Regions from separate parts of the Halomonas kashgarensis genome, predicted to be linked through region 1. Evidence: predicted binding sites of a transcription regulator. Region 1 holds the regulator's gene; each other region holds the start of a gene.
What was found. The regulator sigma-54, encoded in region 1, starts transcription at its own class of promoters, with help from an activator protein. The targets are predictions, from matches to a motif close to TGGCACNNNNNTTGCTNT.
Positions count from the first base shown of each region.

Region 2: a site for sigma-54 is predicted at 2,291-2,308, ahead of R5M92_RS07575 (sugar phosphorylase). Genes of this name have one in related genera too.
Region 3: a site for sigma-54 is predicted at 3,279-3,296, ahead of ytfE (iron-sulfur cluster repair protein YtfE). Genes of this name have one in related genera too.
Region 4: a site for sigma-54 is predicted at 3,222-3,239, ahead of urtA (urea ABC transporter substrate-binding protein). Genes of this name have one in related genera too.

Region 1 covers NZ_CP137552.1:1,506,696-1,513,805, reverse strand. The annotation lists gene pmbA (metalloprotease PmbA) at 1-733, shown strand, start outside; gene R5M92_RS06990 (HPr family phosphocarrier protein) at 758-1,027, opposite strand; gene rapZ (RNase adapter RapZ) at 1,121-2,065, opposite strand; gene R5M92_RS06980 (PTS sugar transporter subunit IIA) at 2,246-2,716, opposite strand; gene hpf (ribosome hibernation-promoting factor, HPF/YfiA family) at 2,721-3,029, opposite strand; gene R5M92_RS06970 (RNA polymerase factor sigma-54) at 3,132-4,544, opposite strand; gene lptB (LPS export ABC transporter ATP-binding protein) at 4,683-5,408, opposite strand; gene lptA (lipopolysaccharide transport periplasmic protein LptA) at 5,458-5,967, opposite strand; gene lptC (LPS export ABC transporter periplasmic protein LptC) at 5,964-6,584, opposite strand; gene R5M92_RS06950 (KdsC family phosphatase) at 6,586-7,110, opposite strand, start outside.
Region 2 covers NZ_CP137552.1:1,645,910-1,653,019, reverse strand. The annotation lists gene dsbG (thiol:disulfide interchange protein DsbG) at 1-345, opposite strand, end outside; gene R5M92_RS07575 (sugar phosphorylase) at 416-2,248, opposite strand; gene nrdR (transcriptional regulator NrdR) at 2,396-2,860, shown strand; gene ribD (bifunctional diaminohydroxyphosphoribosylaminopyrimidine deaminase/5-amino-6-(5-phosphoribosylamino)uracil reductase RibD) at 2,857-4,038, shown strand; gene ribBA (bifunctional 3,4-dihydroxy-2-butanone-4-phosphate synthase/GTP cyclohydrolase II) at 4,083-5,240, shown strand; gene ribE (6,7-dimethyl-8-ribityllumazine synthase) at 5,255-5,743, shown strand; gene nusB (transcription antitermination factor NusB) at 5,740-6,243, shown strand; gene thiL (thiamine-phosphate kinase) at 6,267-7,110, shown strand, end outside.
Region 3 covers NZ_CP137552.1:875,210-882,319, reverse strand. The annotation lists gene R5M92_RS03985 (hexameric tyrosine-coordinated heme protein) at 1-190, shown strand, start outside; gene R5M92_RS03980 (succinate dehydrogenase iron-sulfur subunit) at 259-966, shown strand; gene R5M92_RS03975 (2-hydroxyacyl-CoA dehydratase) at 1,000-1,458, shown strand; gene norR (nitric oxide reductase transcriptional regulator NorR) at 1,658-3,181, opposite strand; gene ytfE (iron-sulfur cluster repair protein YtfE) at 3,331-3,987, shown strand; gene R5M92_RS03960 (methyl-accepting chemotaxis protein) at 4,060-4,725, shown strand; gene madM (malonate transporter subunit MadM) at 5,039-5,800, opposite strand; gene madL (malonate transporter subunit MadL) at 5,814-6,233, opposite strand; gene R5M92_RS03945 (malonyl-CoA synthase) at 6,343-7,110, opposite strand, start outside.
Region 4 covers NZ_CP137552.1:3,211,380-3,218,489, forward strand. The annotation lists gene urtB (urea ABC transporter permease subunit UrtB) at 1-1,582, opposite strand, end outside; gene urtA (urea ABC transporter substrate-binding protein) at 1,655-3,022, opposite strand; gene R5M92_RS14760 (outer membrane protein OmpK) at 3,355-4,107, opposite strand; gene R5M92_RS14765 (ABC transporter permease) at 4,214-4,984, opposite strand; gene R5M92_RS14770 (ABC transporter ATP-binding protein) at 5,028-5,810, opposite strand; gene R5M92_RS14775 (ABC transporter substrate-binding protein) at 5,813-6,574, opposite strand; partial or broken gene R5M92_RS14780 (ABC transporter substrate-binding protein) at 6,529-6,876, opposite strand.

The DNA of each region.
Region 1 (7,110 bases):
GGCGCGTGACCCGAGCTTGTTGCAGAAGCCCGACGCAGTGGGACGACAGGCGGCCCAGCGCACGCTACGTCGACTGGGTGCTCGGCGCCCCGCGACCGGGCGTTTCCCGATATTGTTCGACCCCAGCCTGGCGAGCGGCTTGATCGGCCACTTGATGGGAGCCATCGCGGGTGGTGCCATCTACCGACAAGCGTCTTTCTTGTGCGACCGACTGGGAGATAGCGTCTTTCCGCAGTGGTTCAATCTGGAAGAGCGGCCGATGGAGCCGGGCGCCATGGCCAGTAGCCCGTTCGACAACGAGGGGGTACAGACGCGCAATAACCGTTTTATCGAACAAGGTAGGTTGGCAAGCTATATGCTCTCCTCCTATAGCGCCAGGCGCTTGGGCATGGAGACCACCGCCAATGCCGGGGGCGCTCGCAACCTGCGCTTGCAGGTTCCCCTGGAGTCACGCGCAAGCCTGCTCAAGCAGATGGGAAGCGGCATCTGGGTAACGGAACTGATGGGCCAGGGAGTTAATAGCGTGACTGGCGACTACTCTCGGGGTGCCGCCGGTTTCTGGGTGGAAAACGGTGAAGTTCAGTACCCGGTGGAAGAGTTCACGATTGCCAGTACCTTGCAGTCGATGTTCAAGGGACTGGTAGCGATCGGCGATGACACTGATACCCGGGGAAGTATCCATACCGGCAGCTGGTTGATCGATGAAATGACGGTGGCTGGAGGGGAAGACTGAACAATTTCAGGCTTTCGAGCGGGTTCAGGCGTCTTCATCGAAGCGAGACTCGACCAGGGTCTGGACTGCCTCCAGGGCCTGGTCGGCATCTTCACCTTCCGCCTGCACGGTGAGTTCCGTGCCGCAGGGAGCCGCCAGCATCAACAATGCCATGATATTGGCGGCATCGGCTTCCATCTCGCCCTTGCGTACGCTCACGCGGGCCTTGAAGCCTTGCGTGCATTGCACCAGTTTGGTGGCGGCTCGGGCATGCAGGCCGCGTCGGTTGATGAGAGTCAATTTGCGTTCAGGCACCTTTTATCCCTTGTCTATCTATCCTTGTCTATCCGCCTTTCCCATGGCTTCGCGTATCCGACAATCCTTGTGGCACGGTGAGGTCGAATCGGGTCAGTCCTGTTCGCAGGTGAATGCCGCCGGGTCGCCATTGCTTGCACTTGAACTGGTGGCAATTTGAGTTGTATTCGTGAGAGTGTGCTGCAACCCCAGCTCGCGATGACGCAGGCTGATCTGGCCGAAATTGCCTACCAGCCTGGCGGCCAGCTGCTCGACAAGGTAGACGGAGCGGTGCTGGCCGCCGGTACAGCCGATGGCGACGGTCAGGTAGCTGCGTTGGCTGCTTTGATAGGCGGGCAGCCAGCGTTCCAGCCAGGCCTGGATATCGGTCAGCATCTCCTCCACCAAGGGATAGCCTTCCAGAAAGGCGGCGATGGATGCATCGCGACCGGTGGCACCGCGTAGGTTGGGGTCCCAGTAGGGGTTGGGCAGGCAACGTCCATCGAAGACGAGATCGGCATCCAGCGGGATGCCTCGCTTGTAACCGAACGACTCGAAAGTCAGCGTCAACTGATCGCGCTGATGATGGGAAACCTGGTCGGTAATGCGACGCCGCAGATCGTGAACCGATAGCCGCGAGGTATCGATCATCAGATCGGAAAGATCGCGTATCTCGCTCAGCGCCTCTTCCTCGTGGGCTATCGCTTCTTCCAGGGTCATTTCGCTATCGCGAGTCAGCGGATGACGACGCCGGGTGGCCGAGTATCGTTCCAGCAAGATGCGCGCATCGGTTGTCATGTAGATGAGCTGGCAATCGATATGTCGACGCTTGAGCTCCTGCAGCAGGCTGGGAAAACGCTTCAAGGCATGGGGAAGATTACGCGCGTCGACGCTTACCGCCAGATGGCTGCGATTGCCGCCCTCACCGAGCTCCTCTATCAATGAATCCAGAAGCATGGCGGGAAGGTTGTCGATAGCGTAATAGCCGAGATCCTCCAATGCCTGCAGGGCAATGGACTTTCCCGATCCCGAGCGACCGCTGATAATCACGAGTTGCATGACGAATCTCCTTCCGCACCGTATTTTAGCTATTACCGTGCAGGTTGCAGCCATTCTTCAAGGCGAAATAGGCGAGAGGTTTGCAAGTAAGCCTCTATCGAGGGCCGTCCGGTAACGGAGGCAGAATCGTATCGAAAGCGTAATTTGACAGAAGCACGCCAGAAGCTGAACGGTGCCGAACTAACTGGAGCTCTGCTGCCTGATCTTGTCTCTCAGCAACTCCAGCAGCTCACGTTGACTGGTGCTTTTGCGCAACCGGACACGGGTGTCGCCGTCATTCATGATGGTCGCCACCTGGCCTAGCAGGGCAAGGTGAGTATCATCCGCCTCTTCCGGGACCAGCAGCACGAAGATGAGGTCCACGGGTTCACCGTCGACGGCATCGAAATCGATGGCTTCGGCCAGCTTCAGAAAACCTGCAATGGGGGCATCGCAATGCGGACTGCGCGCATGGGGGATAGCGACACCATTGCCGATCCCGGTACTGCCTAGGCGCTCTCGACCGATCAAGCGACTGAAGACTTCCTGGCTATCGAGACTGGGGGTGTTCTGGGCGATAAAGGTGCTGAAGAATTCCAGCACCCGTTTCTTGCTTCCCCCGGGCACATCATAGAGCACGCGCTCGGGGGGCAGGATGGTTTCCAGCATCATTGGCTCAGCGCACGCCAGCGCCTTGGGCGCGGGCTTGTGCTTTTTCCTTATGCTTGACCAGTTGACGGTCGATCTTGTCGGCCAGTGCATCGATGGCGGCATACATGTCCGAATCCATGGCCTCGGCGTGAAGATCGGCACCGGCCGCGTGCAACGTACAGGCCGCGTGCTGACGCTCTTTTTCGATGGACAGGGTTACCTGAACGGTAGTGATATTGTCGTAATGGCGTTCAACGCGAGCGAGTTTTTCCTCGACGTAGTCACGCAGGGCGTCAGTGAGTTCGACATGATGACCTGTGATGTTGACTTGCATTGACGTACTCCTTATCCATCGGACTGTACTTCGATTGTAACTCTTTTTCCTGCTGAGCAAAGCCCCGCGAACAACTTTCTCGATTTCCACGAGAGCTCTACTTCAGCGTAGCCTGCGTCGTTCGCTGGAAGAGGGAATTCCCATCGCCTCACGGTACTTGGCGACGGTACGGCGAGCCACCTGAATACCACTGTCGCCAAGCAGGGTGACCAGCCGGCTGTCGGAAAGCGGTTTGCCTGGAGGCTCTTCCTGGATCAGTTTCTTCAGTCGGGCACGAATGGCGGTACTGGAGTGGCTGTCGCCGTCGGCGCTGCCTATCTGGCTGGAGAAGAAGTACTTGAGCTCGAAGACCCCGCGTGGCGTATGAATGAACTTCTGGGTGGTGACGCGCGAAATGGTCGATTCGTGCATGTCCACGGCGCTGGCGATATCGGCGAGAATCAAGGGTTTCATGGCCTCCTCGCCTTGCTCGAGAAAGCCGAGCTGACGGGTGACGATTTCGCGCCCCACGCGCAACAAGGTGTCGTTGCGGCTGGACAGGCTCTTGATCAGCCACCGAGCCTCTTGGAGGTGTTCCTTGAGATATTGATTGTCCTGGCTCTTGTCGGCGCGCTTGATGAGGCTGGCGTAATCGGGCTGAATCCTGAGCCTGGGTAGCGCCTCGGGGTTCAAGTCGAGATGCCAGCCCTGGGCATCGTGGCGCACCACCAGATCGGGGACGACGTAGCCTTCGTCCGCGTCGCTGAAGGCGCTGCCCGGACGCGGGTCCAGGGTGCGTATCAGCGAGATAACATCCTCGAGCTGGGTCTCGTCCAGTCCCAGCCGACGCTTGAGCAGGCGGGTGTCGTTCTTGCCCAGCGCCTCGAGAAACTGGCGGACCAAACGGCGGGCGTGGGCGAGCAGGGGGGTGTCATCGGCCAGGGTGGCGAGCTGCAGCATCAGGCATTCGCGTAGATCTCGGGCGAAGATGCCGGTGGGCTCGAACTGCTGCAAGCGGAGCAGAATGGTTTCCACCTCTCGAGTGCTTATGCCTTCGAGGCCCTGATCGCGTAGCCCGTCGCGCAGCTCGGACAAGGTCTGGGTCAGGTAGCCATTGACATCGATGGCATCGATCAGGCTTTCCGCTATCTGCCGTTCGCGCCAGTCGAGATCGGTCATGGCCAGTTGCCAGAGCAGGTGCCCCTGCAGACTCTGGCCGGCGGCCTGACGCTCGAAATCCGGACCTTCGCCGCTGCCGGCGGCGGGCACCATGTCCTGGTAGGTATCCGACCAGTCGCTGTCGAGCGCCAGTTCGTTAGGGATGTCCTCGGACCACTCGGCTTCCTGTGCCTCGTCCACCGCCTGCTCGCTGAACTCCTCCTCCTGCTCGAGCAGGGGGTTGGAATCGAGCGCCTGCTGGATTTCCTGACGCAGATCGAGAGTGGATAATTGCAGCAGCGCGATCGCCTGTTGCAATTGCGGCGTCATGGTCAGCTGGGAGCCCATGCGCAATTGAAGAGAGGCTTTCATGACCATAGCGGGACTCGCGTGCGTAATCGGAAAGCTTAACCCTAGTGCGAGCAAGGACCAGGTGCAAGTCAACTTTTGCAATATGCATGCCACCGGCAATAAGCATGCCATCTGGCGCTTGAGACGGCTAGAGTATGAAGTCGTCTAGAGCTTGAAGTCGGCGCCCAGGTAAACGTCGCGCACCTGTTGGTTGTCCAGTATGCCCTGTGGCGGGCCGCTGGCAATGATCTGGCCATCGCCGACGATATAGGCGGTGTCACAGATATCCAATGTGTCGCGCACATTGTGATCGGTTATGAGAACGCCGATTTCGCGCGCCTTGAGCGCGCGGATAATGGTCTTGATTTCGCCGACGGAGATCGGATCGACCCCGGCAAATGGTTCATCCAGAAGAATGAAAGCGGGCTCTGTGGCAAGCGCACGGGCAATTTCCACCCGGCGTCGTTCGCCACCGGAGAGGCTCATGCCGAGATTGTCGCGAATGTGGGTGACGTGAAAATCCTCGAGCAGCGCTTCGAGCTGCTGTTCGCGTCCGCTCGAGTCGAGGTCGCGGCGGGTTTCCAGGATCGCCAGGATATTGTCCGCCACCGAAAGCTTGCGAAATATCGAGGCTTCCTGGGGCAGGTAGCCGATGCCCGCCTTGGCTCGCTCATGCATGGGGGCGTGGGAGATATCGTGATCATCGATACTGACGCTGCCGGCGTCGGCGCTCACCAGGCCCACGATCATGTAGAACGAAGTGGTCTTGCCCGCCCCGTTGGGGCCGAGCAGGCCGACGACACTGCCTTGCGCGATCTCCACGGAAATATCCTTGACCACACGGCGGCGCTTGTAACTCTTGGCCAAGTGGCGAGCGTAAAGTGTCTTCATCGAGGTGCCAGGTTCCTGTAGCGAGAAATGGGGGCAGCGTTGGCGAAGCCTATTGGCGTTCGGGCTGGAGCGTCATGCGGATGCGCTGCTGATCGCCGCTACCGGTTTCCGAACGTGCCTGAACCACCTGCCGGTCAATGAAGTATTCCAGGTATCCGCCCTCGAAATGGTCGTCCTGTTGGTTCAGCTCCGCCTGGTCGATCAGTACCACGCGCTGCTCTGCGACGTGAAAGACGATATTGCGGGCCCAGCCCTCCATGGGCGAGGGCTGGCCTTCGATCTGATGACGCAGATAGGCTCGCTCGCCCGTAGCGGTGGCTCGGGATAGCTCCCCTTCGTCGTTACGCTGGATCTGAACGCGATCGCCTTTCAGGCGCATTTCGCCCTGACGAATCTCCACATTACCGGCATAGACGGCGGTGCCGGCGCGTTGATCCAGGTCCAGGCGATCGGCCTCGACTTCGATCGGGGCCTGGGAAGATTGGGCAAAGGCTAGCGTGGGCAGCCCGCCCGTCAGCAGTGTCGAAGCCAGGATGGCGGCCGTGATGGTGGGTTTCATGGCATTTCCTCTTGAGCGTTCGTCTCGGGTGGATGGTAGCCTTTAACGTCATCAGTCAAACGGACGCGACTTTCGTTCAGCCAGGCATCCATTCGATTGGCCTGCATTCGTTGGGGAGGTTGTTGCAGCAAGGCCGGTGTCTCGCTCCAGGCGTGGGCTTGTTGCGCATCATAGTGCAATATCTGCGTGTCGAGTTGCCAGCCTGCTTCAGGTGCCCGCAACCGGGCATCGCCGGTAAGGGTGAGCTGTTGCCTGGGAACATCCACGAAACCTTGTTCCGCCTCGGCGGTCCACTCGCGTCGATGGCTGTCGAACAGGCGCGCGCGGGGCTGTTCCGCCTGGCTGATATCCTCCTGCGAATGGGTCATGCGTGGCGTACGGATGGCTTGGCGAACATGTCCGTCGTTACCGAACAGGGTGAGCTCGGCCCCTTCCAGAATATGGCCTGGTTCGTTGGCGCGCGCTTCCAGGTCCACACCAGGCTGGCGCTGTTCGCCGGGGTCCAGGTAGACCAGCAGTCCGCCTAGCGCCAGGATCAGCACGCCTAGTCCCAGCCGTCTGGTGAAGTGCCGGGAAAGGCGCCTGGTGCGAGTGCGTGAAGGCGTATCCGGCGCCATGTCAGGGCCGCCCGTGAAGGTAGGTATCGATTACCGCCCCCCAGTGACCTTGGGCTTCGAGAAGGGTGTCACATACCTCACGTACCGCGCCATGACCGCCCTGGCGCTCGGTCACCCAATCGGCGTGAGCCTGAACGTAGCTGGGCGCGCCGGGTACGGTGATGCCGATACCGGACCGTTTGATCGCGGCCAGGTCGGGCAGGTCGTCACCACAGTAGGCGACCTGGTCCAGTCCGATTTCCAGCCGGCGGCAGAGGTCGCGCAGGGTGGCGAGTTTATCCTCTACCCCCTGATGAACGTGGGTGATCCCTAGGGCAGCGGCACGCTGGCTGACCATGGGCGAGTCGCGTCCGGTAATGAACGCCACTGCGATACCGGCGCGCTTGAGCAATTTCAGGCCGTGGCCGTCAAGGGTATTGAAAGCCTTGATCTCGATGCCATCGGCCTGAAAGTAGAGGCGTCCATCGGTGAGCACGCCATCGACATCCATGGCGAACAGGCGCACGCGGCGAATCGGGTCGAGTAA
Region 2 (7,110 bases), 140 kb from region 1:
CTGCCAGGTCTGGGTCTCGAGCGGGGCGCGAACGTGCTGGTCCAGTTGCGGTTCGGTCAGGTCGGTGCCCTCGCTATCCATCAAGGTGCCGACAATGGCGTGCTCGCCATCCGGGGTCAGGTAGATCGCCATTTCTCGGCCCTGGATGCTGGCACCGAAACCGCGCATCCCGCTGGGTGCGGCGAAACTGCCATGGATTTCCACTCCCTGATTGGCGATGGCCTGAACCGGGGGCGGAAGCGCCTCTTCGGCCCACAGTGAATGGCTCGTCACGACGCCCGCCAGAGCCAGTCCGACAAGATAAAAGCGGCGCCCCGGTGCGGGGCGGGAAATACGTATCGGCATGCTGAACCTCATCATGGAAACATCGCCCAGCTTGGCATAGCCAGGTTAGCGGCGCATTAATGTGCCCGGCTCAATGTTCCGCTACCCACCAGATCGCGGCGTAGGGAGGCAGGGTTTCGATACCGGGGCTCAACCCTTCAGGCGCCAGCGAGCGCCATTCGAACTGGTTCAACAGCTTGCCCAGGGTTTCACCGCCCTCGTTCAACGGCACCGGCTGGTCGGTGACATTGTACAGCGCCAGCAAACGTCGACCGCTCTCCAGAGGGCCACGCTCCAGGGCCAGCAGTTCGGGCGGCGTGGCGATGATTCGTTGCGCGGCACCGGGATGGAAGCAGGGCTCCACGCGGCGCCGTTCGAGAAGCTTGCCCAGGGTGGCGAAGACTTCATGGGTGGGAGTGGCGGGGCTGTCCAGCAGGGTTTCAAGCTCCTCCAGGTTCCAGCGGCGGCGGTTGATCGAGCGCAGGCGGCCGCTGCGCTCCACGCCTTCATGATCGTTGAGCGTGGCGGTCAAGGTATGCAGGTAGAGCGCCGGGATGCCCTGCAGGCTGAGCATGATCGCCTGGCTACACAGAAACCGCGCCACTTGCCAGGGGTCCGGGCCGCGCCGCGTTCCCTTCATTGCCTCGAACCAGGTGATGTTCAGCTCGTAAGGGGTGTCGCTGCCGTCGGCGTTGGCGCGCATGCTGACGAAACCACCGAAGCGGTGCATCAGTTCCAGCAGGGCGTCGCGCTCGTGGTCGGGTAGCAAACCTTCCAGCGGACGAACGCCGATGCCGTCGTGGCTGGCGGTGAAGTTGAGATAGGTACAGGTCGGCGGCAGGGTGGGCAAGCTGTGCAGCCAACCCTGAAGCGTGGCGGCTTCACCGCGAGTCAAGGTATGCAGCAACAGTGGCGGCAAGGTGAACTGATAGATGAGGTGGGCTTCGTCGGGATGTTCCGTGACTGGGTGCAGGTCGTCGCTGCCGAGCCGGTCGAGCCCGAAATAGCTCATGTTTTCCCGGTGAGGCACGTTGGTCTCGGTGACCAGCAGCGTACCCGGCGCCACATGGTCGACCAGCGCCCGCAGCAGGCGCACCACGCTATGGGTCTCGGGAAGATGGATACAGGAGGTGCCCAGGCGCTTCCACAGAAAGGCGATGGCGTCCAGGCGGATGATGCTGGCGCCCTGCTCCAGGTAGAAGAGCAGAATGCCGACGAACTCGAGCAGCACGTCGGGGTTGGCGAAATTGAGGTCAATCTGGTCTTCCGAAAAGGTCGCCCACAGGTGGCGAGTGCCACGCCGGGTCGAGACCGGCGCCATCAGCGAGCTACTGCGCGGTCGCACGACTTGGGAGACGTCGGTATCGGGGTCGATTTCGATGAAATAGTCGCGTCCCGGCAGGCTGCCGCTGAGATAGTCGACGAACCATAGCGATTCCCGAGAGACATGATTGAGCACCAGATCCACCATGACATCGTAGTCCTGCGCCAGGCGGCGTATATGGCTCCAGTCGCCCAGTGCAGGGTTGACCTCGCGATAATGAATGACCGAAAAACCGTCATCGCTGCTCCAGGGAAAGAACGGCAGCACGTGTACACCGCTGAAACGATTCCCCAGCTGGCGCTGGAGGAAGTCCTGCAATACTTCCAGGGGCGGCCTGTCCTCGTCCAGAACGCTGTCACCATAACTGATCAGCCACTGGTCCTTTTCGCTCCATAGTGGTGCAATGGGAACGCAGGCGGTGCTATCGCGCCCGGTAACCGCCAGAAAGTGATCGATGTGTCGATGCAACCGCCGCAAGACTTCCTCGCTGCGCCGGCCATAGAGATGTTGCAGCAAGGGGCGGGCCGAGGCATCGAACGTTGCGGTGCGCGAAACCGTACTGGTTGCCGTATCGGGAGGCGGTGGCTGGGTCTCGTTCATGATAGCCTTCCTGGTAAAGACATGGAGGGAATGTAGACAGACGCTGCAGCTTGTGTGCCAAATCGTTACAATGGTTTCATCGATACACAAGACATGAAACGCTATTCGGGGTTCTTCGAGCCCATTGACCAACAGGTTGCGATCCTCATGCATTGCCCTTTCTGTGGTGACAACGACACCCGAGTGACGGACTCTCGCCTGGTCGCGGATGGTGACCAGGTGCGCCGGCGACGTCAGTGCGCCAGCTGCGCCGAACGCTTTACTACCTACGAAACCGCCGAACTGGTCATGCCGCGGGTGGTGAAGGCCGACGGCTCGCGGGAAACCTTCGACGAAACCAAGCTGCGCGCCGGCATGTTGCGGGCGCTGGAAAAGCGACCGGTCAGCGCTGAAGCCATGGAAGCCGCCGTGGAGCGTATTCGTCAAGCCCTGCGTGCCCGTGGCGAGCGCGAAGTGAACGCCCGCGACATCGGCGAGGCAGTGATGCAGTCGCTCAAGCAGCTCGACCAGGTCGCCTATATCCGCTTCGCTTCGGTGTACCGCAAGTTCCAGGATATCGATGAATTCCGTGCGGAAATCGACCGGCTGTCCCAGGAGCCGGACCCGCAATGACGAGTCGTCGGGCCGCCGATCCTCGTCACATGGCGCGCGCCCTGCAATTGGCGCGTCGTGGGCTCTATACCACCCACCCCAACCCGCGCGTGGGCTGTGTGCTGGTGCGCGAGGGCGCCTCCGGCGAAGAAGACGAGGTGGTGGGAGAAGGCTTCCACGAACGCGCCGGCGAGCCCCATGCGGAAGTTCATGCCATCAAGGCCGCGGGCAGCAGAGCCCATGGCGCCACCGCTTATGTAACCCTGGAGCCGTGTTCGCACCACGGGCGTACCGGACCGTGCGCTGCGGCCCTGATCGACGCCGGGGTCGCCAGAGTGGTGGTGGCGATGGTCGACCCCAATCCTCAGGTGGCGGGACGCGGTATCGCGCTGCTGGAACAGGCGGGCATCGCGGTCGAGGTGGGGCTGCTGCAGAGCGAAGCGGAAGCCCTGAATCCCGGTTTCATATCCCGCATGCGGCGTGGCCGACCCTTCGTGCGCTTGAAAATGGCCATGAGCCTGGATGGCCGCACTGCCATGCTCTCCGGCGAGTCCCAGTGGATCACCGGCCCCGAAGCGCGCACCCAGGTGCAGCGGCTACGGGCACGCTCCAACGCCATTCTCAGTGGGGTGGAGTCGGTGATCATGGACGACTCGCGCCTGACCCTGCGAGCGGATCAGCTCAAGCTGGACAACGCCGAGCAGATTTGTCGGCACCAGCCGCTGCGCGTGATCGTCGATACCCGCCTGCGGCTGCCGCTGGCGGCGGCTTGCCTGAGCGAGCCGGGACGCACGCTGGTAGTCACCGTGCCCGAGCATGACCCGGCAAGACGCCGTCGCCTGGAAGCGGCCGGAGCCGAGATACTGTCGCTGCCGGCGGGGGAGGACGGTCGCGTCAGCCTGCCGCTGCTGTTGCGCTGGTTGGCGGAGAACGCCGAGATCAACGAATTGCTGCTGGAAACCGGCGCCACGCTGGCCGGGGCCATGCTGGATGCCGAGCTGGTGGACGAGATGCAGCTGTTCGTGGCGCCGACCCTGCTGGGAGGCGAGGCCCGCCCCCTGTTCGCCTTGCCGGGGCTGGCGCGCATGGCCGATCAGCGCCGTCTGGCAATTCATGACATGCGTGCGGTGGGCCGCGACTGGCGCATCATCGCCACACCCGAGCCGACTAGCGCCGCAAGCCCGAGCAAGGTACCCTGACGCGCGAAATCGCAAGCATGCGACCGACTTTTTTTGGAGATTCCATGGTGCAATCCTCCTCCGGGGGCCTGGCCCCCATCGCTGACCTGATCGAAGACATCCGCCAGGGCAAAATGGTGATTCTCATGGATGATGAGGATCGCGAGAATGAAGGTGACCTCATCATGGCCGCGGAGAAAGTCCAGGCCGAGCACATCAACTTCATGGCGCGCTTCGCCCGGGGGTTGATCTGCCTGCCGATGACCCGCGAGCGCTGCGAGCAGTTGAACCTGCCGCTGATGGTGCGTGACAACGGCTCCGGTTTCGGCACCAAGTTCACGCTTTCCATCGAGGCCACCCAAGGCGTCACCACGGGCATTTCGGCAGCCGACAGGGCGCGTACCGTACAGGCGGCAGTGGCGCCCGGCGCCGGCCCCCGCGATATCGTCCAGCCAGGGCATATCTTTCCGTTGATGGCGGAGCCCGGCGGTGTATTGCGTCGGGCCGGGCACACCGAGGCCGCGTGCGACCTGTCGGCACTGGCCGGGTACGATCCCAGCGGTGTGATCTGCGAGATCATGAACGACGACGGCAGCATGGCCCGCCGGCCCGAGCTCGAGACCTTCGCCGAAGAACACGGGATCAAGATGGGCACCATCGCCGATCTGATTCACTATCGCATCGTCAACGAGCAGACCATCGATCACCTGGAAGCCACGCCGGTCGCTACCGCCTATGGCGAGCTGACCCTGCACGTCTTCCGCGATCGTATTCAGGGCGCGCATCACCTGGCGCTGGTGAAAGGCAACCCACAAGCCGCCGAGCCGACTACGGTGCGCGTTCACCTGGCCGACGCCCTGCGCGATATGCTGGGCCTGCTCAAGAGCGGTCAGCACAGCTGGAATGCCGCCCAGGCCCTGGCGGAGATCGCCCAGGCGCAAAGCGGCGTATTCGTGCTGCTCGACGATGGCCGTCCGCACCAGGACCTCAAGAGTCAGCTGGACGTGTTCCTCGACCGGGTGCCGGTACCCCGCACCAGCGACTCCGATGGCGCCGGCAACTACTTGACCATCGGCACCGGGTCGCAGATTCTGCGCTACCTTGGGGTAGGCAAGATGCGGCTGTTGAGTTCGCCGTGGAAATTCTCGGCACTTTCCGGCTTCGATCTGGAAGTGGTGGAGCGTCTGGGGCCGAACGATACGGCTCTCGACACAAAATCTTAAGCAGGAATCTATTGATGCAACCCCTCTCGCAAGTCGAAGGCAGTTTTGTGGATGTCGATGGTCGCTACGTGATCGTGGTCGGCCGCTTTAACCATCATGTGGTCGATAGCCTGGTGGAAGGCGCCGTGGATAGCCTGGTGCGCCATGGCGTGGATTCCGAGCATATCGATATCGTCCATGTGCCCGGCGCCTGGGAAATCCCGCTGGCAGTCAAGCGTGTGCTGAATGTGATCCAGCCGGACGCGGTGATCGCACTCGGTGCGGTGATTCGCGGCGGTACACCGCATTTCGAATATGTCGCCGGCGGATGCAACGCGGCGATGAACAACCTTCAGCTCGAGTTCGAGACGCCTATCGCCAACGGCGTGCTGACGGTGGAGTCCATCGAGCAGGCGATCGAGCGTTCCGGCACCAAGGCCGGCAACAAGGGTACCGAAGCGGCCATGGCGGCCATGGAAATGGTCTCGCTGCTACGCGCCATCGTCCCGGGAGACGCGCAATGAGCGAGCGTCGCGAACGCAAGCCCTCCGCCGCCCAGCAGGCGCGCCGCGCCTCACGGGAGCTGGCGGTACAAGGGCTTTACCAGTGGCAGATGACGGGCAAGTCGATCACGGCGGTCGAGGCGGAGTTCCGCAGCCAGCTGCCCGACGACGACATGGAGGAGCACGAGAACTGGGTCAAGGTGATGGAGATCGCCGACCAGGCGTTGTTTCATGAACTTCTGCACAATACGGTTCGCTACAAGGCGGAGCTTGATGCCGCCATCGCGCCGCTGCTGGACCGCCGCCTGATGGATCTGGACGGAGTGGAGCTGGCGATCCTGCGCCTGGGTGCCTACGAGCTTTCCCGGCGCATGGAAGTACCGTACCGCGCCGTGATCAATGAGGGGGTCGAACTGGCGAAGTCTTTCGGCGCCACGGATGGACACAAGTATGTCAACGGCATCCTCGACAAATTGGCCAGCCGCCTGCGCAGCGCCGAGGTCAGTGCTCGCCGGCGTTAAGCGGCGTTGCCTGGGGCTTCTCCGTGCTGGCTGAATTCGATCTGATCCGTCGCTTTTTCACCCCGGCCGCCCCCGTTGTTCAAGCGGGCGTGGGACTGGGCGTGGGCGATGACGCCGCCTTGCTCGTCCCAACCCCCGGCCACCAGTTGGCGGTCAGTGTGGATACCTCGGTGCAGAACGTCCATTTCCCCGCCCAGGCGCCGGCTCGTGCCATTGGTCACCGTGCCCTGGCGGTGGCGCTCAGCGACCTGGCCGCCATGGGGGCCAGGTCGCGCTGGTGTTTCATGGCCTTGACCATGGCCGGGAGCGAGGATGATTTCGAGTCTTGGGTGGCGGCATACGCCGAAGGCTTTCTGGCGTTGTGCGCCACGACCGACACGGTGCTTGCCGGCGGCGATATCACTGCCGGGCCGTTGACCATCGCTGTCACCGTCATGGGGGAGGTGCCCGAGCGCCAGGCCTTGACGCGCCACGGCGCCGGTGCTGATGACCTGATCGCGGTGACGGGTAGCCTGGGAGGAGGAGCCGGCGGGCTGGCTCTGTGGCAGCGTGGCGAGCGCGATCTTTCACACCCGCTGCTCAAGCGTTACCTGCTCCCCGAGCCCCGCTTGCAGGCGGGCGAGGCACTGCGCGAGCTGGCGACCTCCGCTATCGATATCTCCGATGGCCTGCTGGCCGACCTGGGCCATATACGCAAGGCTTCCGGGGTAGGAGCGGTGTTGACTCCCGATGCCATACCGCTGGCCGCTGGCCTGGAAGCCGAGCTGGGGCTGCGTGGCGCCGAACAGGCTGCGCTGTGCGGTGGCGACGATTACGAACTGTTGGTCACCCTACCTCGTGCCAACCTGGAGCAGGCTCGCCAGCGCC
Region 3 (7,110 bases), 630 kb from region 1:
CCAGGAAGGCTTTGCTCTGGCCATCACTCTGTCCCAGAAGGGGGTGGCTACCACTCAACCAGATGCCGAGGTCCGCAAGGAACAGCGTCCTGAGTATGCTCAGGATCCCGATAGCTTGATCGCGATCTCCCATGTGATTGCCACGCACTTTCAGACCGTTGCGGCAGCCAACGACTATTGGCGGGAGTGAGGCGGGTCGAATCTCATCAAGGCCTGTACCTAATCCATTTGATGGTATGACCCGAACAGGTAGCAGTCATGATCAAGGTGCAACTTTACCGCTACAATCCGGAAGAAGACGCCGTGCCACGCGTCGAAACGCGAGAGATAGAGGAGCGTTTCCGCAAGGCTATGGTGCTAGATGTTCTTGAGCATCTGAAGCAGCAGGATGCCACTCTTGTCTATCGACGCTCCTGTCGTGAGGGGGTATGCGGCTCCGATGGCATGAACATCAACGGCAAGAACGGCCTCGCCTGCATCACGCCGGTGGAGGAGGTACTTGGCGACTCAGATACCCTGACCCTGCGTCCGCTGCCGGGGATGCCGGTAATCCGTGACCTGGCCGTCGACTTGGCGCTCTTCTTTCGTCAGTTCGAGAAGATTCGTCCCTGGCTGATCAATGACGAGTCACCCACCACGATTGAACGCCGACAAAGTCCAGAAGACCGCGAAAAACTCGATGGCCTCTATGAGTGTATCTTGTGCGCCTGCTGCAGCTCGGCCTGCCCCTCTTGGTGGTGGAATCCTGAGAAATATATCGGTCCGGCCGGCTTGATCCAAGCTTACCGTTTTCTCGTCGACAGCCGGGATACAGCCACCGAAGAACGGCTGGCCGAACTTGATGATCCCTTCAGCGTGTTCCGCTGTCGTCAGATCGCCAACTGTACTTGGGTCTGTCCCAAAGGGCTTAATCCCATGCGCGCCATCGGAAAAATCAAAGCCATGTTGCTTAGTCACGGCAGCTAAAACAATCACGATTTAACCAGTAAGGAGGTTCGCATGGCATTCCGTCAAGTTCAGGATCTTTTGCATTGGATCGGTGAGTTCCATGAACAGCTAGCGAAGCAGTACAGGGAGCTGGCTGGCAGCCAGACGGATGAACGAATGAAAATGACATTAACGTTCCTGGCTGACCGAGAGACACGCATGAATCGCTCAATGATAAGTTATATAGAAGACGCCGAACCAAACTTGCTGAAGACTTGGCTAAACGATAGCCAGGAGTTCAATCATACCGGCGCCTTGGCACGCATTCCGGAGTGTCTCGGTTGTACCAGTGTCCAGGACATCCGTACTAACGCGTCGACGGCACATCAGACACTGATCGATATGTATCGCTTACGTGCCGAGCTTGCCGCAATTCCGGAAGAGTCAGAGCTATTCGAAAGGCTAGCGCAAAACCAGGAGACCGAAGCTAAACTACAATCTAGAGACATTGCCCGCTTAGAAATCTATTAACAACCGGGGTACTGGATTGGACAACTACCGGCATCACGACCGGTAGTGCAATGATTGTGCACGGAGTTGTGCTCGTCCGAGCCGATGCAAAGGTCGGTTCGCTGAGATGCCGGGTGTCAGGAAATCTCAAGGTGCTGCTCGCAGGGGACTACTGACCGTACTGACACGGGGGCCTATTCTGCTGTTACTTGTTCCGCTATTACTTGAGCCCTAACCGTCGAGCCAGCTTGTGCAGGTTGCTGGGGTCTACCGCCAAATAGCGAGCCGCCGCCGCCCAGCTGTCGTTGCAAGCGCCCAAAGCGTCGCGGATTGCCTGACGCTGAGCCTTCTCGACCCGTTCGCGCAGGTTCGGTGGAGCGGTCTCACTCAATACCTTCGGTTCCTCTCTGCTACCGTCCCGTTCCGTTCGTTGGGGCAGGTCGAGCCACTCAGGTAGCAGGGTGATGATATCGTCGCGTCTGGCACCTTGGCTAAGCGCCTTGATCGCTGCCCGGCTGATCACGTGTTCTAGCTCGCGCACGTTACCCGGCCAGCCATAGGCAAGCAGCGCCTCCTCAGCCTCCGGCGAGAGGCGAAGACTGCGCACTCCAAGACGCACACGGTTGATCTCAAGGAAATGCCCGGCGAGCACCAGCACGTCGCTGCCCCGCTCGCGCAGCGGCGGGATGGCAACCGGATAGACCGATAGCCGGTGATAAAGGTCGGCGCGAAAACTTCCCTCACGCACAGATTCAGCCAGTTGCCGATTGGTGGCAGCGATGATTCTCACATCGACTCGACGCGGGACATCTTCGCCTAAGCGCTGTACCTCGCCCTCTTGCAGGGTACGCAGTAGCTTAGCTTGTACCGACAGCGGTAGCTCGCCTACCTCGTCTAAGAATATTGTGCCGCCGTCGGCCGCTTCGAAGCGGCCTGCACGACCCGTGACGGCACCAGAAAAGGCCCCTTTCACATGGCCGAACAGCTCGCTCTCGGCCAGCGACTCGGGGAGTGCCGCACAATTGACCTGAATTAGTGGCGCTTTATGTCTCGAAGAGCGCCGATGCAACCGACGCGCAAAAAGCTCCTTGCCCACTCCGGTCTCCCCGCTCAGCAGCACCGTCAGGTCGGAAGCCGCCACCACATCAAGCTCACGCAGCAACCGCTGAAGTACCGCGCTATGACCAAGGATATCGCGCATTTCGGACGCTGAAAGGAGCAAGCTGCCCTCCTGATGGGGCATACGCAGAGCGCGCAGGTCCCGCTCCAGACGGCTGACACGCACCGCCGCCTCGACCAGTAGCGCATAGCGCTCCAGCGCCATGCGATCAGCGTCATCGAACGTCCCCGCCTCCAGCGCATCCAGAGTCAGCACGCCCCAGGGTTCGCCTTCCACATGCAAGCTGATGCCCATGCAGTCATGCACATGCAGCGGCTGGCCGAACTGCTGCTCTACCAAGCCGTCGTAGGGGTCCGGCAGGTCGGCATCGGGAGGGAAAAGGGTGGTACGACGGCTAGCGAGAATGGTCGCCAGGCGCGGGTGGTGGGCTACCTCGAAGCGTCGCCCCAATGCCTCGCGCACCAATCCATCCACAGCCACCGGGATTAAGGCATCCTCTTCCAGACGTAGCAGGCAGACAGCGCCGCAGCGAAACCCCTCACGTAGCGTACGTACCAGGCGCTGTAGTCGCACTGCACTTGGTAGATCTACGACCAGGTCAGCCAGTAAAGTATCTGCGAGCATGGTAAAAATAACCTTAAATGGTGATTTTTACCTTATCACGGCACGGTTATCTTCACCATTAACTTCGTATTTTTATGATTTTTAATATTTAAAGATCTGGCATGGCGATTGCTATACCAGTATGTACTCTTCCCCCACGAGGAATCGTCATGACTCTTCTCGACCAGACAGTAGGCCGCATCGCCCTCACCGTGCCTGGCGCCACGCGCGTCTTCCACACGCATCACATCAATTTTTGCTGCGGCGGTCATATCCCCTTACGAGAGGCCGCGCAACGCGTCGGCCTAGATACAGATAAGCTCGTCGCCGAACTTGAGGCCTTGGCGCCGAACGAAACCGACGGCCATGATTGGCAGTCGGCCAGCAACGACGAGCTGATCGAACATATCCTTACCCGCTACCATGATACGCATCGCCGTCAATTGCCGGAGCTGATACGAATGGCCCGCCGCGTCGAGCAGGTCCATGGCGACCATGTGACCTGTCCCCGAGGGCTTGCCGACCTGTTGAATGATATTCATCAGGAAATGGAAAGCCACATGCAGAAGGAGGAGCAGATTCTCTTCCCCATGCTGCGTCGCGATCTGGGTGCCCAGGCCTTGGGACCAATCACGGTGATGCGCCACGAGCATGACGACCATGGCGCAAGCCTCGATCGCCTCCTGGTGCTCACAGATGACATCAATCCGCCCAAAGGCGCCTGCACCACCTGGCGCGCCCTCTATACCGGACTGCGGGAGTTCCGCGATGACCTCATTCAGCATATCCACCTGGAGAACAATCTGCTGTTCGAACGCGCTAGTTAACGCGCCATCGTCTGGCTCCGTGCGCCGCCCTTACGTAACGGGCGGTTTTTGTTTGAGCGCCTAGGAGATGCCATGCGCTTTTTCCACCAAAAATTCCCTTCTCGCCACGAAAGCGAGGCCGAACAGGCCGCTGCCTTATACGCTGAGCGCGATCAGCTCCAGGCCCGCATCGACGCGCTGGAAGCACAACAGCGGCTGCACCAGCATCTGTTTACCAATCTCACCGAATTCGGTGACTCCGTAGTAGCCCTACACGAGTCTTTCGCGGATCTCTCCGAACTGCTGCTGGCTAATCAGCAGATCACGAATTTCGCCGCCAGCGAATCTCAACGCAGCCAGGGTGCATTGAACGCCATGGTCACCGATCTGAGCTCGCTCAATGAGCGCATTGGCACTGCCGCCGAGCAAGTCACCTCTCTGCGCGGTGATGCCGGGCGTATCAATAACTTTGTCAGTGCCATTGACGAGATTTCCATGCAGACCACGCTACTCGCCTTCAATGCCAGCATTGAGGCGGCACGGGCCGGCGAAGCTGGACGTGGCTTTGCCGTGGTAGCCACCGAGGTGCGCGAGCTGGCTTCAAGAACCAACGATGCCACCCATGGGATAGGCGGCCTCAACAACAGTATTATGAGCCAGGCCGACCAAGTCGACGGCATGATGAATGACAACGCTTGTAAAGCCGAACGCTTGAGCACCGAGGCCAACCTGGCTGAGCTATGGTCATTTTTGGATTAGAGGCTACCTCTTTTGGCATGAGTATTCCTGTTTCGGCCAGGAGCTGACGTTCGGCGCAACCTTGTTTAAGCTTTAACATGGCGGTCTCAATGAGCAAGTGCATCGCACCTACCACGGCCATGCTGGCATAGTGGGCGATAGCGGTCAGGTCATCGCTTTATCTGTTACCCACCCTGCCAAGGGCTCCCACGATACCCAGGATAAGATAACTTGAGGATGAATAACTGAGACAAGGGTTCGACTTTTGCTTACTTGTTGCGATACAAAAATCGCCGGGCCTTTTCGGGCCCGGCGACGTTTGGGGACATGGCGATCAGAAGATGGCCCTGACGGCGATGAACAGCACCGTGGGGGCGAGCAGTATGCCAAGACCTGTGTAGAAAGTGGCGGTCATGGCGCCATAGGGCACCAGCCGGGCATCGGTGGCGGCCAGCCCCGCCGCCACCCCGCTGGTGGTGCCGATCATGCCGCCGAAGATCATTGCCGAGCGCGGGTTGTCGAGGCCGATGAACCGTGCCGCCATGGGCGTGACAACCATGATCAGAATCGACTTCACCAGGCCCGCCGCGATGGACAGCGCGATCACCTCGGAGCTGGCGCCAAGCGTTGCTCCGGTGACAGGACCGACGATGTAGGTCACGGCACCGGCACCGATGGTGGTGATATCGACCGGGTCTGTGTAGCCAAAGCCGACCGCTACCAGGCCGCCCGCGAGGAAGGAGACCACCACGCCAGCGAACAGCGCCGTCACACCCCGCATTCCCGCCTCACGTATCTCCTCGAAGCGCACGCCGTAGGCGGTGGCGATGATCGCCAGGTCGCGCAGCATGCCGCCCCCCATCAGCCCGAGGCCGGTGAACAGGGTGATGTCGGCAAGACCATCGTTTCCCCCGGTGAGCTTGCCGCCCACGTACGCCAGCGCCAGGCCGAGGATGATGGCGATCGCCGAGCCATGCAGCTTGCCGCGGGTAAGATGGGTACTGATCCAGTAGGCGGCATACATGGTGAGGCCGATAACGGCGAAGGCCGCCACCAGATGATACTTATCGAAGAGTTCAAGCAGTGATTGCAACATGGTAAGGCCCCCTTCAGCGATTGGCGATGCGGGTCGACAGGTGTTCAGTACGGGCCGCCGGGATGTTTGGCGCGGCCGCCCGCGGAGCCTTTCCCGCAATGACCGGCACCAGTGCCAGCCCCAGCACCACGGCCAGGGCCCCACCCAGCAGGGCTACCAAGCCCCCGCTGAAGGCCGCCACAACGTTCTGGCTGGCCGCCATTGCCACCACGATGGGGATATACATTGCGTTCCAGAAGTTGATACCGCTAACGGTCGCCTCCGGTAACTTGCCACGCGTCTTGAGATAGCCCGTCGAGAAGATCAGCAGCAGCATGGCAATGCCGACCCCGCCGAGATTGGCATCGATGCCCAGCATATGCCCCAGCATGTCACCGATTATCAGGCCTAACATCATGCACCCTGCCAGCAGGGCAACTCCGTAGATAACCATGGTCATTTCCTTCTTTGTCGTTGTAATTAAGCTTTACGGACGTGTCCGAGTATGGGTGTGGCGTGTGCCGCGATGCCCTCGCGGCCGGGGTTTGACTAGATGGTGCGACTCAACCGACCGTGGCTTCCACCTCCTCCGCGGTGTAAAGGTCAGCATAGGTATCGCGCAGCTGGTTCTTCTGCACCTTGCCCATCACATTACGCGGTAGCGCTTCGATGATGAACACACGCTTGGGCTGCTTGTAGCGGGCCAGCCGGTCGGCCAGCGCCGCCTGCACACTGGCCTCGTCGGGCGGGGTTTGTCCCTCCTTCGCCACTACTACCGCGGTGACGCCCTCGCCCAGGTCGGGGTGCGCCACGCCGAATACGGCGGATTCGGCCACGCCGGGCAGTTCGTCGATCAGCTGCTCGACCTCCTTGGGATAGACGTTGTAGCCGCCCGAGATCACGAGATCCTTGTCACGACCGACGATATGCAGGTAGCCGTCGGCGTCGACTCGGCCCAGGTCGCCGGTGATGAAGAAGCCATCGTCGCGGAACTCGGCGCGAGTCTTCTCCGGCATGCGCCAGTAGCCCTGGAAGACGTTGGGTCCGCGCAGCTCCACCAGGCCGGTCTCGCCGCGGGGCAACTCGGCGCCGCTTTCGAGATCGGTGATACGCAACTCGGTGCCGGGCAGTGGGAAGCCCACCGTGCCCGGGCGGCGCTCGCCGTCATAGGGGTTGGAGGTGTTCATGTTGGTTTCGGTCATGCCATAGCGTTCGAGGATGGCATGTCCGGTACGCTCGTGGAACCCTTCATGGGTTTCGGCCAGCAGCGGCGCCGAGCCCGAGACGAACAGCCGCATGTTGGCAACCGTCTCGCGGTCGAGCCGCGGCGA
Region 4 (7,110 bases), 1.7 Mb from region 1:
TTTGCGGAAACAGTCCGCGCGGGCGTTTTTGAATGAACAGAATGATGAATACCAGCACGATGATCTTGGCCAGTACCGCCCCGGCCCAAGGCTCGATGAGCTGATTCATCACCCCCAGCGAAAGACCCGCCACCAGCGTGCCCCACAGGTTGCCCACGCCGCCGAACACCACCACCATGAACGAATCGATGATGTAGTTCTGGCCCAGGTTGGGGCCCACGTTGGTCAGCTGGGAGAGCGCGACACCGGCGAGCCCCGCCACCCCGGAGCCGAGGGCGAAGGTCATGATATCCACCCGGGTGGCACGGATGCCCATCGAGCGGGCCATGGCGCGATTCTGAGTCACAGCGCGCACTTCAAGACCCAGCCGGGTGCGGCGCATGATCAGCATCAGCCCGGCGAATACCACCAGGGCGAAGCCCAGCACGAACATGCGGTTAAGCGTGAGCGACAGCGCATCGTTGACCACCAGCGAGCCACTCATCCATTCGGGGGTGATAACCGTGCGGTTCAGCGGCGAAATCACGGTACGCACCAGTTGCTGCAGGATCAGGCTGATACCGAAGGTGGCCAGCAGCGTCTCCAGCGGGCGCCCCTTGAGGAACTGGATCACGCCGCGCTCGATGGCGACGCCCGCGAGTGCCGCCACCAGAAAACCGGCGGGAATCGACAGGATCAGCGCCAGGCCGGGTTGCCCCGGTAACAACTGCTGCATACCCCAGGTGGTGTAGGCGCCCAGCATGATCAACTCGCCATGGGCCATGTTGATCACCCCCATGACGCCGAAGGTGATCGCCAAACCGATCGCCGCCAGTACCAGCACCGAGCCCAGAGAAAGCCCGAAATACAGGGTTTCCAGGCCGCGATTGATCTTGAGATTCTGTTCGATGCTGGCCAGGGCCGCCTGGGCGGCATCGGCGACGACCGGATCATCGCCTTGCGCTGCACGGCTCAAGGCGACCCGAGCGCGGGGGTGCAAGCTGCCGTGCAGCGCCTCGACTCCCGCCATCTCACCCTGTTCGGCCTGATAGATCGCCAATGCCTGGCTGAGACGACGCTTTACCTGGGCGTCTTCTTCCTGTTCGATCAGCTCGCCTAACGGCTGGACCAGATCCCCATTCACGTCGCCCAGCAGGCGTTCGGCGGAAGCACGCCGCTTTTCCAGGTCGGGCGAGTACAGGTCCGCCACGGCGATGGCGCTACGCAATTGATTGCGCAGGGCGTTGTTGATGCCGATGCGGTCCAGCTCGCGGCGTGACATTTCGCCCAGGTCGTCGCCGGTCAGGGCATCCGCGACCGGCCAGTCGCGTCCACGGTTTTCGAGTACGATCACGAAACGCCCGTCGTCGCTGCGCTGCAGGCGGCCCTCGAGCAAGGCTTCCAGCCAGCCACGGGCGCGTTCGTCGTCGCTCTGTACGATGGCGGTAATCGCTTCGCCCTTGTCGGCGTAGGAGTCGGTGTCCAGCGCCTCGAGCAGTTGCATGGCTGCGTCATCGTCTCGGGTGTCGCCCTGCGCCTGTGCCGTCAGCGGCAACAGCAAGGCCAGCACCAGAGGCAGCCAGAGATAAAGGAAACGCCGCATGGGTTCTTCCCTTCAGTATCGGTAGAGTGGCGTGCGGCCCCGCTACCGGATGGCAGCGGGGCGCGGGTTGGATTACTCGGCGAGGGCTGCTTCGGCTTCTTCGGCCGCTGTGCTGCCTCCGCAGGAGCCGTTGGCTACGTTGAAATTGCCGCAGCGCATCGGCGCGCGCCAGTCGCTGATCAAGTCACGCGAACCGGGCAGGTAGTCGGACCAGGCGTCGCCGGCCACGGTGGAGGGCGTTTGCCAGACCACATCGAACTGGCCGTTGTCCTGGATCTCACCGATCAGCACCGGCTTGGTGATGTGGTGGTTGGGCATCATCGCCGCATAGCCGCCGGAAAGGTTGGGCACGCTGACGCCGATGATGGCGTCCTTCACTGCGTCGACCTCGACGGTACCGGCCTTGCGCACCGCCTCGGCCCACATGTTGAAGCCGATGTAGTGGGCTTCCATGGGGTCGTTGGTCACCGACATCTCGTCGTCGGTATGCTCGATCCAGGCGTCGATGAAGTCGTAGTTGGTGTCGGTATCGACGCTCATGAAGTAGTTCCAGGCTGCCAAGTGACCAACCAGCGGCGCGGTGTCGATACCCGAGAGTTCCTGCTCGCCTACCGAGAACGCCACCACGGGGATATCGGCGGCATCGATGCCTTGGTTGGCCAGCTCGCGGTAGAACGGTACGTTGGCGTCACCATTGATGGTCGAGACCACGGCGGTCTTCTTGCCTTCGCTGCCGAAGCGGCGGATATCGGAGACGATGTTCTGCCAGTCGGAGTGGCCGAACGGCGTGTAGCTGACCATGATGTCCGCTTCCGCCACCCCGAACTCCTCCTGCAGGTAGGCTTCGAGGATACGGTTGGTGGTGCGCGGGTAGACGTAGTCGGTGCCGGCCAGCACCCAGCGCTCCACGCCGACTTGGTCGTGCAGGTAGTTGACGGCGGGAATCGCCTGTTGGTTGGGCGCCGCGCCAGTGTAGAAGACGTTTTCCGACGACTCCTCGCCTTCGTACTGCACCGGGTAGAACAGCAGGCCGTTGAGCTCCTCGACCACCGGCAGCACCGCCTTGCGCGAGACCGAGGTCCAATTGCCGAAGATCACGTCCACTTCTTCCTGGGCCAGCAGCTCACGGGCACGCTCGGCGAACAGCGGCCAGTTGGAAGCCGGATCGACGACCACCGCCTCGATCTGGCGCCCCAACAGGCCGCCCTCTTCGTTCTGCTTTTCGATCAACATTTCGACGGTATCCTTGAGGACCGTCTCGCTGATCGCCATGGTGCCGGAGAGCGAGTGCAGGATGCCTACCTTGATGGGGTCTTCATCCTGGGCCATGGCCTGGGAACCGGCGCCCATGACAGCAGCGGCCAGTAATGCGGAGGCAAAATGGCTCGGCTGTGTCTTGCGTTGGAATGTCGGGTGCGTCTTGCGTTGGAATAAAGTCACTTGCGAAACCTCCTGCGCCCTTTTGAGGAAGGGGCTCGTTATGGTGGTCGCGTGTCATCGTCTGACGCGATGTCACGGGGAACAACACAAGGTATCCTGCAAGCAATGCGCCATTTTGCTTCAAATAATATTTAGCAGTTTATTATCAAACGGTTAGATAAAAACACAGACGGTGGAAGTTTTCCCCGCGCACCTGACGAGTGCAGGTAATGGGCCATTTCTTCATGACTTCGACCTAGTGGCGCACCAATATCGCTCATGCGCACCAATATGACGAAAAACGGGGCGCCCGAAGGCACCCCGCAGGTTAACCGGCCCGAGTACAGGCCGCATCAAAAGTGGAACTTGACCAGTGCGCTGACGGCGCTTTCCGTATCCATGACGGCATCGTCGAGGCCGTACTTGTTGTCCCAGTAGGAGTATTCGATACCCGCGTAAAGCACGCCCGAGTGACCATAGTAGTGGCCCAGGTCGAGTTTCAGCTGGGGATTGAAGTGGAAGTCGGCCTTGTGGTCGGACGCCGCCGAGGAGTAATCGATATAGCCGTCGAACAGAAAGCGTGACGCTCCCAGCTCGAACGGCGCGCCCCAGGTCAGCGTCAACTGGAGATCATCGGCGATCTCGCTATTGTTGACGTAATAGAAGGTGCTGTTGAAATACTGCAGGCCCGGCACATCCCAGGCAAAGCTGATACCGGTCAGGATGTTGGTAGCATCGGTGCCGCCGCCGAACTCGTAGGTACCGGCCAGCGAGACATCCTTGAGAAAGCCACGGCCGAGATCCTGACCCGTCAGCCAGCTCAGGCTGAGCGCCGGCGAGAACTCACCGTAGAGATCGTCGTCGCCATCCGCATTGCCCCGTCCCTGGTTACGGTCGACAAAGAGGAAGGTTCCGCCCCAGTCGTGCCCGGTGACGTTCTCGAACGTGACGTAGGTATCGGTCCGCTGCGTATTGCCGAAGGCTTCGTACTGATCGCTGTACAGCAACGAGATGCTAGAGTCGGAAAAGAACTTTTCGGCGGATGCCAGTGGTGAAATACTCACCGCCGCCAGAGCGAGCAGTGCTGTCTTGCCTAGGTGCTTCATGGGGTTCCCCTTTTTCGATATCCCAATTTTCATGTGGTTTTTTTGCTTTTTTGCTTTTTTGCGCCGCCAAGGCGACGGGTGGTCACGGTACTAATGAATTACGGCACTAGCGGTTCTGGCCGCGATGCGCCCAGGCCGTCATGCGTTTTTCGAGCAGTGCAAACAGCTCGTACATCACCATCGCCATGACGCTGATCACCAGTAGTCCGGCGAATACCAGCCCCATGCGCATCTGCGAGCCCGCGCTCATCATCAGGTAGCCGATGCCCTGGTTGGAGGCGACGGTTTCCGATACCACCGTGCCGACGAAGGCCAGGGTGATCGCAACCTTGAGCGAGGCGAAGAAGTAGGGCAGCGAGCGCGGCAAGCCGACCTTGAACAGCACGTCCAGACGCCTTGCGCCGAGAACGCGCAGCACGTCCTCCAATTCCGGCTCCAGCGTGGCGAGGCCGGTGGCGACGTTGACCACGATGGGAAAGAAGCAGATCAAAAAGGCGGTGAGAATCGCCGGCACCGACCCGATGCCGAACCACACCACCAGGATGGGCACGAACGCCACCTTGGGAATGGCGTTGAAGCCCACCAGCAGCGGGTAGCAGGCGTGATAGAGAAAGCGCGACGACCCCACTACCATGCCGAGACTCAAGCCCACCACGATACCCAGGGCAAAGCCCGCCATGGTGGTCCAGAAGGTCTGCCAGGAGTGCACGCCGATCGGCCCGGCGTAGGTCACCAGCGCCTGAGCGGTATCCCAGGCACTGGGAAAGATGAAGCTGGGCACGTCGAATAGCCGCACGGTGACTTCCCAGATGATCACCAGGGCGATCACCGCGATCCACGGCGCCAGCCGCTCACGGAGTTTTTCATTTGCCGTCATATGAGGTATCCCCTACACGATGTCGTGACGCGAACCGCCGGTTTCAGGTATTGCGGATCTCGCCGATCTGCCCGCGCAGTTCCTGCACCAGGTCGATGAACGGTTTGCCATAGGTGGTTTCCAGGGCGCGAGGACGAGGCAAGTCGATGGTGCGCTGTTCAATGACCCGCCCGGGACGACGGCTCATGACGTAAACGGTGTCGGCCAGGAACGCCGCTTCACGCAGGTCGTGGGTTACCAGCACCACGGTAAAGCGCTGTGCCTCCCACAAGTCGCGCAATACGCACCACAGCTCCTCACGGGTAAAGGCATCGAGGGCGCCGAAGGGCTCATCCAGCATCAGCAGACGGGGACGATGGATCAGCGCCCGGCAGATCGAGGCGCGCTGCTGCATCCCCCCGGAAAGCTGCCAGGGATACTGGTCTTCGTAATCCTGCAGCCCCACCGTACGCAGCAGGTCCCGCGCCCAGCCCACGAACTCCTCGCGGCGCTGGCGAAACTGCTTGCGGTAGGGCTGGACGATTTCCAGAGGCAGCAGTACGTTGTCCAGCGTGGTGCGCCAGGGCAGCAGATTGGCGTTCTGGAACGCCATGCCGGAAATTTTCAACGGGCCGCTGACCGGCTCGCCATCCACTCTGATGCTGCCGCCGGTAGGGGCATGCAAGCCGGTACAAAGCTTCATGAAGGTCGATTTACCGCAGCCCGAGGGCCCCACGAAGGCGACGAACTCGCCTTCGTGAATATCCAGATTGATGTCTTCGATGGCGTTACCCGTGGCGTCGTAGGCCAGGCTGACATCATCGAAGCTGACGAACGCTTCTCCCATGCTCACTCCGCCTCCTGGGGAAGGATCATGCGGTCTTCCAGCGGCGGGAGGTAGCGAGAATCGAATACCTGGCCCGGCGAGGGCACGCCGGGTAGATCGTAGGCATCGGCGACAAGGCGAATGGCTTGGATCAGGCGCTCGTCATCGACACCGCCCACGCCATTGGCCCGCGCATCCGGGGTATCGATCACGCTATCGATGGCCAGTTTCAGCCGCCGGGTTTCCATCTCCACATCGATCAAGCCATCCCGGGCACGCACATACTCGATGGCGGCTTCGGGGTCTTCCAAGGTCTCTTCCAGAGCGCGGTTGAAGGCGCGCAAGAAGCCTTGTACGGCTTCGGGATTCTCCTCGGCGAACTCCTCCCCGGCGATGATGGCGTTGCCGTAAAGCGGTACCCCGTAATCGGCAAACGACATGATGGTTAGATCGTCTTCGCTGACGCCACGCTCTTCTAGATTGAGCAGGCTGGTGAAGTAAAAGCCGGTAATGGCATCGACGTCGCCACGGGTCAGCAGGGTTTCACGCAGGGTGGGATCGACGTTCTGCCACTCGACAGAGTCCGCCTCGATATCGTTGGCATCGGCAAAGATGCCCCAGGCGCGATAACCGGTATCGAAGGTGGGGGCGGCAATCGTTTTCCCGACCAGGTCCGCCGGGGTCTCGATATCGCTATCCTTGCGGGCGAAAACCGCTGCCGGGGTGCCGTCGTATACGACATATACCCCCTGAATACCGGGCCATCGGGATTCTCGGCGAGGAATTCCACCAGTGCATTGAGATCACCGAAGCCCATCTCGTAGGCTCCCGACGCGACCCGATTGATCGCCCCGGCGGAGCCGCTACCGGAATCGATCTGAACGTCCAGCCCTTCTTCCTTGAAATACCCTTTTTCAGCGGCCATCAGGAAGGGAGCGGAAGGACCTTCGAAACGCCAGTCGAGCTGGAAGCGGATCTGGGTATCGTCGGCCTGAGCGGAGGAGGCTGTCAGCAAGGCGACAAGCGCCGCGCCACCAGCCGCTAGCGAACGCCCGGAAGGGAATGGGCGTGAAAACATTGAATTCATGAAGGCTTCACCTTGTATACAAAATAACAAGGTGGCCTTGCAGTTAATCTGCCAAAACTCAGAAAATGCTTTTCTTTCAAAAGCTTTCTGTTTTCCACCCGCCAGGATCGGGCAAGAGGATCATAACGCCGCTTTTTTATCTCCCCTTGTTGGTGCGGCAATATAATCGAAGACCAGATTGGTGCAACGCACCTGGGCGACCGGGCGGGGCGGCCGCCGGCTAATGCTGTGCGC